Regions from separate parts of the Dokdonia sp. R78006 genome, predicted to be linked through region 1. Evidence: riboswitches for the same ligand, from Rfam matches in the RefSeq annotation. Region 1 holds a riboswitch; the other holds the start of a gene.
The links. Region 1 has a riboswitch for S-adenosylmethionine ahead of SJY37_RS12675 (Na+/H+ antiporter NhaC family protein). Riboswitches for the same ligand answer to the same signal wherever they lie in the genome.

Region 1 (4,437 bases):
TACAAGAGTACATATTTGTAAAAAGTGATAAGAAATTCATCAAGATCAATTTTAACACTATAAGTCATATTGAAGCTTGCGGTAACTACATTAAAATATTCGTTAGTGATTCCATGATATTAACGCAACAAACATTATCTGATTTTCTAGAAAAGTTACCCAACCAATTTTTACGAATCCATAAGTCATTCTTGATTAATTTTAACCAATTACAATTAATTGATGGTAATCAAATAGTATTACAAAACGATCTTAAATTACCAATAGGTAAATCGTATAGAAAAGCGGTTTTAGATAGAATCTAAGCGCTGTGTTAGTATGTAAAAACATAAGTTTTATTCAGGTATATTTCTCGTAAACGGCAATAATAACCACTAATATAATATCGCTTTCGCAAAAAATTCTACATACAGCCTGCCCGTCATTAGTACTAACCACGTGCTTCGATGATAAATTAATTAGCTTTCGCGAAAGCGTGCTTCTCATTTCCATTCATAAATAATATGTAAAGTATTGTAACTATAAACAACAGCAGTAAATACAAGGTGTTTGCTACAAGATCTAAGTAATTGATATTACCTTCTGAGAAGCTCAAAATCATCAAAACCTGGGCTCCATAAGGTAATAAGCCCTGAAAGATACAAGCGAAAATATCCAGAATAGAAGCCGTTTTCTTATTGTCTAACTCATATTCATCATTAATGGTTTTTGCTATAGGTCCAGCAACGATGATAGATACGGTGTTATTTGCAATTGCCATATTGATGGTACTTACCAGCGCTGCAATACCAAGTTGGGCAGTTTTTTTACTCTTAATGAATTTTTTAATATTAACTAATATAAACTCAATACCGCCATTACTAGCCACAAGCGCAGCAAGACCACCAGTGAGTAGAGATAACAAGAAAATCTCAGTCATATTTGTAAATCCTGTGTAGGCAATTTTTGTGGACTCAATAATGGTAAAATCACCATAAAGAATCCCTAGTAAGGCTGCAGCAAGTACACCTACAAGTAGCGTTACAAAAACGTTGAGACCTACAATAGAAAGTATAATGACGAGGACATAAGGAGTAATTTTTATTACATCATATTCATAAACAACTGTTTCTGTAACATCTGTTTTTAGATCTACTCCTTGAAAAATTAAGATAGCGATTGTTATAAGTGCAGCAGGAACGGCAATCTTTATATTTTGCTTGAATTTATCACTCATTTTTGTTCCCAAAGATTGAGTGGCAGCAATCGTGGTATCTGAAATTACTGAGAGGTTATCTCCAAACATACTACCTCCTAGCAGAGCTCCACAAAGTATGGCAAGGTCTGCGCTACTTTTATCTGCAAAACCAACAACAATGGGTGCTAAAGCTACAATTGCTCCCACAGAAGTCCCTGTAGAAACTGATAAAAACCCAGCAATCACAAAAATACCTACGTAGATATATTGTATCGCAATGTAATCTAAGCCCAGGTTTACAATCGCATCTACACTCCCTGAAGCATTAGTAATTGCGGCAAATGCCCCAGCAAGTAAATAAATGAGGCACATGGTTAAAATTTTGTCATCACCACATCCTTTGAGTAAGATGTCAATCTTAACATTTATAGTCTGTTTAAACATTATAAAAGCCACAATAATTCCAGCAATAACCGCCATAGGAGCAGGCAGTGCATAAAAGTCTTCTTGATAAATACCAACGCCTAAAAATGTAATAACAAATACAAATAGCGGGATTAAGGCTGTAAATTTTGGGGTAATTTGTGTAGTCTGTGTCATGTTCTTCTTCATTCTTGCAAGGAGATAATAGCAATTAGATAGAAGTATGAGTTAACATTGTTTCCAATTAATTGGCTTATCTATTTAGCACCTTGCTCGTTATTGCAGGTTGCTATCTCCTTATTGAGATTCTTGATAAATAATTTAAAAGCGCAAAACTAGTGTTCAAATAATATTTTAAACTTTAAAAAAAGTTAATTTTTCAATATTTCTATAATTAAATAGCTGACAGCATAACTCGTGCTTATGAACCGTCATTATATAATATAGATTTCATTTTAAGCTATTTGTACTCTGACTATAGTATCTTGATCACATTACACAAGAATCTATTTATTTTTTAAGAGACTCAGCTATCTGTCCATCGCTTTATAATTCGCATTACATTTTTAATTATTAAGTTGTGGTTGATGTTGTTTGAAATATGATTAAATATTTTCTTTTTACGCTTTCGCGAAAGCGTAACTCTCAGCTAAAAATACATTTGATTTAACCTTCTTATAGGATCTTTATGGTGGTTGTGTAATCATACTTATTTAAAGAAATAATTACCTTTGCACCCCATTATGAAAAACGAAACATCACAACTACTAGATTTTGTTACTAGCGAACTCTCAAAAGCCGGTTTTACAATCACTCCAGATATTAATAGGGTAGAAGGTCTAGACTTTCTCATCACAGCGCCTACAGGTAAAACAAGCGAATTACAGCTGCGTAACATCAAAGTTAAAGAGGAGGAGAGTATTAAAATTCAAAAGCTTGATTATGGACAGATTGCACCGCACCGTTTTTTGGGTTTAGTTACAGTAATAGAGGATGCTCCAAGAGCCTTTTATATTATTCCGTCTGCTACGTTTACAACAGCAGATAATACGATATTCTTTGAGCATCCTATGGAAATGATGCCGCACTTAAGCCACTGGGAGATTAAAGTATTTACCGCCGCTATTCCTAAGTTGGATCAATATGAAATAAGTAATCTTTATAAAGTCTAATAATCAATTTACCTCTGGCAAAAAGATTATCAATAGCACTAGCTTCTTGTTGAATAGCGTTCATGCTTCTCTGAGATTAGAAGTAGTTTTGCGCACAATTCAATTGAATCAACATCGTGAGAGGGGCTCACGATTTTTGAGCTTATAAAGGTCTGGCAGGGGTGTCAGGCCTTTATTTTTTGAGATAATATTGGTTATTATGAATCATCGTAAAACTACATATCACAGTACAAGTTTTTACAGTCTTTAGATTCATTGATGGATTCCTTCGTAAGCCGATTTTCTTCTTGTAGTTTTGCAAATTATAATTCGATTAAAAACAAGTAATTATGAGTAAAGTAAAAGGAAATGATGTAGTAAAAGTACACTACACAGGAAAATTAGCAGATGGACAGGTGTTTGATAGCTCTTTACAAAGAGAACCTTTGCAGGTAGAACTTGGCAAAGGCCAACTTATCCCAGGATTTGAGAATGCTTTAATAGATATGGCGGTTAACGAGAAGAAAACGGTTACTATAACTAAGGATGAAGCTTACGGTGACGTACAGCAAGAGTTATTTCAAACAGTACCGAAAACGCAATTACCTGAAGAAATCAAACCAGAAGTAGGTGTTATATTAGTAGCTTCTAGACCTGATGGTTCTGAGCAGCAGTTACGTGTATCTGAAGTAAATGAAGATCACATTATTGTAGATGCAAACCACCCACTAGCAGGACAAACACTAGAGTTTGAACTTGAGCTTTTAGAGATTGCATAAGACGACTTAATATTAAGTATATAAAACGCCTTAGCATAGCTAAGGCGTTTTCTTTTTGTATAGAATTAAGGTTGTTCAGCAATAAACTACAAAACAGTCCCCGTCAAATATAAAAGCCTGCAGTCAAAGTCTTCTTCTTGCAATAATTTGATAGCTTTTTTACTACGTACACCAGCTTTACAATACACAACCAGATCTTTAGTTTGCAATACTTCATGTGCTCTATTCTGCAGTTCGCCTAAAGGAATATGTTGCCCTCCTATATGATGTACTGCTCTTTCATGATGCTCTCTCACGTCTAGGAGATTGTATTTTTCTGGACATTCATTAATCTCATCTATTGTAATACCCATATTGTCAATAGGAAATTCACATTGTAACTCGTACTTATCTTTAAGACGACTAACTATGATACTGGTATCCTTATCAAATCCCAAAATCATTTGTTCCATGCTTAACATATTATAGGTGAGCAGTTTGCCAGAAAGAACATCACCTATTCCACAGATGATTTTTAATACTTCATTGGCTTGTAGTGCACCTATAATTCCTGCTAGTGCGCCTAGCACTCCGGTTTCAGAGCAATTAGGCATTTCATTCTGCTTAGGAGGTGTTGGATATAAACATCGGTAGGTAGGACCAGTTTTATAATTATATACAGCCAGCTGACCTTCAAATTTATAAATAGAACCCAGCACGACAGGTTTATCTTTTAATACAGCAGCATCATTTACTAAATATCGGGTAGCAAAATTATCAGATCCATCTACAATGATATCATAGTTTGCAAAGAGCTCTAGCGCATTATCTCTAGTAAGGCGCATTGGGTATGTATCAAAATTGACATAAGGATTGAGCTTTTCTAAGCGCCTTGTAGCTGATATGGCTTTGTTATTCCCAAGATCAT
Region 2 (4,437 bases), 1.3 Mb from region 1:
TTCCAGTTTCTTGTAGCGCAAGGTGTGTGTCATATATCTCATCTGCTAGAAAAAGTCCGTCGGTATCTATTGCGACAAGATGCACTTTTGCTGTAAGTGGGCTCACTACTTCATTAAAGCTTTGTTTACCCTTTGTGGTATCTGCCGTAAGCAATAATTGATTCATTAATTTATAAGAAGCAATAGAAAATCGTTCTGATAATCGCTTACCGTGATGATCTAGCCAACTTTGAATATTATATAAAGAAGCTTCTTTTTTAGTGCGCTTAAATTTTTCTTTAAAAGAGGCAGGCGTGCGATAAAAAGTCATCGCATGAATGCGTGCATCATAGATAGGTTTCTGAGAGTGATTCAATAAACTATCTTGAATATGGCATTGTGCAATCACCCAGTCTGTTGCTTTCCAGTCTGTCGCTATTGGGATAAGATGCTCTGCAAGGTTAGGTCTTTGTGTTGCAAGTTCCCAAGCAATCTGACCACCAAGCGAACCTCCTATAATAGCAAAGAGTTTTTTAATATCTAAATGCTCAAGTAAGGCAATTTGGACCTTTGCAATATCACTATTAGTAAATGCCCTATAATTAAGCACTAGATGATTTTGATTATTATCATAACCATTCCCAGGAATATCCATTGCAAGTATGGTATAGCAACTTATGTCAATCGCTTTATCTACACCAATCAAGTCACTCCACCAACCGTTTTCTCCAGTTACAGAAGAGTTTCCCGTAAGCGCATGATTTACTAGCACGACAGGCGCTGTGCCTAATGGCTCACCAAATAATTGATACGTGACATGTAAATGACACGTGTATCCCGAGTGTGTTTTAAAATCTTGTAAATCAATGTGTAAAAGCATACCCTATCTATAAGTTAAAAAAGGGAGTCCCTATGAACAGGGGACTCCCGCACTAATTAATTAACTAAGATTAATTACACTAAGACGTTTTTATCTACTCGCGCAAATGCTGCTACGAGATCTTCTTTTAAATCTGCTATATCCTCAAGACCTACAGAAAGACGTATTAAATCTTTAGTCACGCCTGTGCTTACTTGATCATCATCACTAAGCTGTTGATGTGTTGTACTTGCAGGGTGAATTATAAGCGATTTACTATCTCCTATATTTGCTAGTAGTGAGAAAAGTTTAGTTTCATTTGAGATTGTTTTTGCGCTCTCAAAACCTCCTTTTACACCAAAGGTCACAATCCCACTCTGTCCTTTAGGCAAGTATTGTTTTGCAAGGTCGTTGTACTTACTAGAAGCAAGACCTGGATAGTTTACCCATGCCACCTCATCACGAGTTTGTAACCACTCTGCAAGTTCAAGCGCATTTTTAGAATGCTTCTGTAATCTAAGTTCTAGTGTTTCTAGACCTTGTAAGATTTGGAATGCATTAAACGGACTTAGAGCTGCACCATGATCGCGCAATCCTTCTATACGTACTTTTGCAATAAACGATGCTTCCTTAATCACATCCCAATAAACTAAACCGTGATATCCGGCGGAAGGCTCCGTAAATTCTGGAAACTTACCATTACTCCAGTCAAATTTTCCAGCATCTATAATAACTCCACCTAATGCGGTACCATTACCATTTATGTATTTTGTAAGTGAGTGAATCACAATATCTGCACCGTGCTCGATTGGATTGAGTAGCGCTGGTGTTGCTACGGTGTTATCTACAATGAAAGGGACTTTGTGCGCTTTCGCGAAAGCGGAAATACCTTTTAAATCTAACACGTCAAGCTTAGGATTACCTAATGACTCTACAAAGAAAGCTCTCGTATTTTCTTGGGCAGCCTTCTCAAAATTTTGAGGATCTGAAGGATCTACAAATGTGGTTGTAATCCCAAAACGTGGTAAAGTAACGCTCAAAAGATTCCATGTGCCTCCGTAAAGACTACTAGAAGCTACAATGTGATCTCCCTGCTTTAGTAACGTAAGTAAAGTCGTGTTAATGGCCGCAGTTCCTGAGGCAGTCACGACAGCTGCTAGTCCGCCCTCTATGTCTGTAAGGCGCTTCTCAAGCACGTCATTTGTTGGGTTATTGAGACGTGTGTAAATAAAACCTGGCTCAGACAGGTTAAATAGGTTTGCTGCATGGTCTGCATCTTTAAATACATAAGCCGTGCTCTGGTAGATAGGAACTGCTCGGGTTCCTCCATTTGCTGCATAATCGTGTCCTGCGTGCAACGCTTTGGTTGCCAATTTTTGTGTACTCATTTTTCTCTTTTTTGTCCCAGTACTACTAGGATTAATTTTAGCCATTCACTTCGTGCGAAAGGATTAAAAACAAAAGCCAAATATTTCCAATGCGAATCCTTATCTCAAGGTCGAGGAAATGTTTAAAGAAAAATATTATAAGAAAAAACATAAGCGCATACCCGTGAGGTACTTGCTCGATGTTATCTATCCTCAAGTTTCGGTAATGAGCGATTCTTGGGTAGAATGTAGCACCTTCTTTCTAAGTGAAAGGGTTGCTAAGGCTTCATAGGGTCATTCCCTCAGCCTTTCTTGATAACATTTATTCTGTTCATTATTGCGCTTTCGCGAAAATCTGAACTGTCATTGAACTTTGTGAGCACAAATATTGTAAAAACAAATCTACAAAAACAAACTTTTTAGAATATTTTTCTAAAAAGTTTTATTAAAATCACTATTTCAGTAAAATATTCCGCTTAAATTATTTTTACAGTATAATATTCTAATTAAGATAATGAGACGTTGAAATTTACTCTTTAAATTTTCACAAAACAATAACATAACCCTACTAAATTGGTAGGATAATGGATTGTTTATATTATTAAAGTTTCTTTACCTTTGTGCCATAATTACGAGGACAGATTTGACTGCTTGCAACCTCAATAAAAAATGGCTAAAATCAAACATAAGACTTTAACGTTTCTTATGTTATGTTTCTACCCAGCATACGTCAAATCTACTTCTTGACAAAAAATTAAAAAATGGCTTACTTATTTACCTCAGAATCTGTTTCTGAAGGACACCCAGATAAAGTTGCAGATCAGATTTCTGATGCGCTTATTGATAATTTTCTCGCTTTTGATCCGCAATCTAAAGTTGCTTGCGAGACCCTAGTTACCACTGGACAAGTAGTACTTGCTGGTGAAGTACGATCTAGTGCTTACTTAGATGTTCAAAAAATCGCTCGTGAAACCATTAATAAAATAGGTTATACGAAGGGTGAATATATGTTTGACGGAAACTCTTGTGGTGTATTATCTGCCATACACGAGCAGTCTGACGATATTAACCGTGGTGTAGATCGCGACTCAAAAGAAGAGCAAGGAGCAGGAGATCAAGGAATGATGTTTGGCTATGCTACTAAGGAGACAGAAAACTTCATGCCACTGGCACTTGAGCTTTCTCATAAATTACTTATTGAACTAGGTAACCTACGTCGTGAAGACGACGAGATTACTTATTTACGCCCAGACGCAAAAGCGCAGGTGACTATAGAATACAGTGATGAAAACGTACCTCAACGTATTGATGCTATTGTAGTTTCTACGCAACATGATGATTTTGATGAGGACGAAGCTATGCTAGGTCGCATACGTGGAGATATTCAAGATATTTTAATACCTCGCGTAGTAGGTTTATTACCAGAAAATATTGCAAATCTTTTTAATGATGATATTAAGTATCACATTAACCCAACAGGAAAGTTTGTAATAGGTGGACCTCACGGAGATACAGGTCTTACAGGTCGTAAGATTATTGTAGATACTTATGGTGGTAAAGGAGCTCACGGAGGTGGTGCTTTTTCTGGAAAAGATCCATCAAAAGTAGATCGCTCTGCTGCTTATGCAACACGTCACATTGCAAAAAATCTTGTTGCTGCAGGCGTTGCAGATGAGATTCTTGTGCAGGTTTCTTATGCTATTGGTGTTGTAGAGCCTATGGGAATCTTTGTAGACACATACGGTACTTCTAAAGTAAACTTATCTGATGGTGAGATTGCAAAGAAAGTTACTGCACTATTTGACATGAGACCAGCTGCTATTGAAAGTAGATTAAAGCTACGTTCTCCTATGTACAGCGAGACTGCTGCTTACGGACACATGGGACGTACAAATGAAGTAGTTACAAAAACCTTCAAGAGCTTTGACGGTAAAGAAAAGAATATCGAAGTAGAATTATTTACTTGGGAAAAACTTGATTATGTAGAGAAAGTAAAAGAGGCTTTCAATCTATAATTGACTTATATATGTATTAAAAAGGGAGCCTAATGGCTCCCTTTTTTTGGTTTATACATTATCATAGCGATAGCTTTATGATTACTCGCATGCGCTCCCTGTTATGTGATTTCTCGACAGGCTCGAAATGACTTAGATGTAATTACTCAAATACGATTTTATCTAGTTCAATCTCAAAATCTGTAGCGGCTTTTGTATTTGAGATAAGTCCGAGACG

Region 2: another riboswitch for S-adenosylmethionine. It lies ahead of SJY37_RS07035 (O-acetylhomoserine aminocarboxypropyltransferase/cysteine synthase family protein); the one in region 1 lies ahead of SJY37_RS12675 (Na+/H+ antiporter NhaC family protein).

The regions. Positions count from the first base shown of each region.
Region 1 covers NZ_JAXHBU010000001.1:2,856,016-2,860,452, forward strand. Annotated here, with positions in the region: gene SJY37_RS12670 (LytR/AlgR family response regulator transcription factor) at 1-305, shown strand, start outside; gene SJY37_RS12675 (Na+/H+ antiporter NhaC family protein) at 455-1,777, opposite strand; SAM-I-IV-variant riboswitch at 1,825-1,921, opposite strand; gene SJY37_RS12680 (hypothetical protein) at 2,344-2,772, shown strand; gene SJY37_RS12685 (peptidylprolyl isomerase) at 3,102-3,530, shown strand; gene moeB (molybdopterin-synthase adenylyltransferase MoeB) at 3,617-4,437, opposite strand, start outside.
Region 2 covers NZ_JAXHBU010000001.1:1,572,424-1,576,860, reverse strand. Annotated here, with positions in the region: gene SJY37_RS07040 (alpha/beta fold hydrolase) at 1-859, opposite strand, end outside; gene SJY37_RS07035 (O-acetylhomoserine aminocarboxypropyltransferase/cysteine synthase family protein) at 934-2,226, opposite strand; SAM riboswitch class I at 2,406-2,527, opposite strand; gene metK (methionine adenosyltransferase) at 2,967-4,220, shown strand; gene SJY37_RS07025 (CIA30 family protein) at 4,363-4,437, opposite strand, start outside.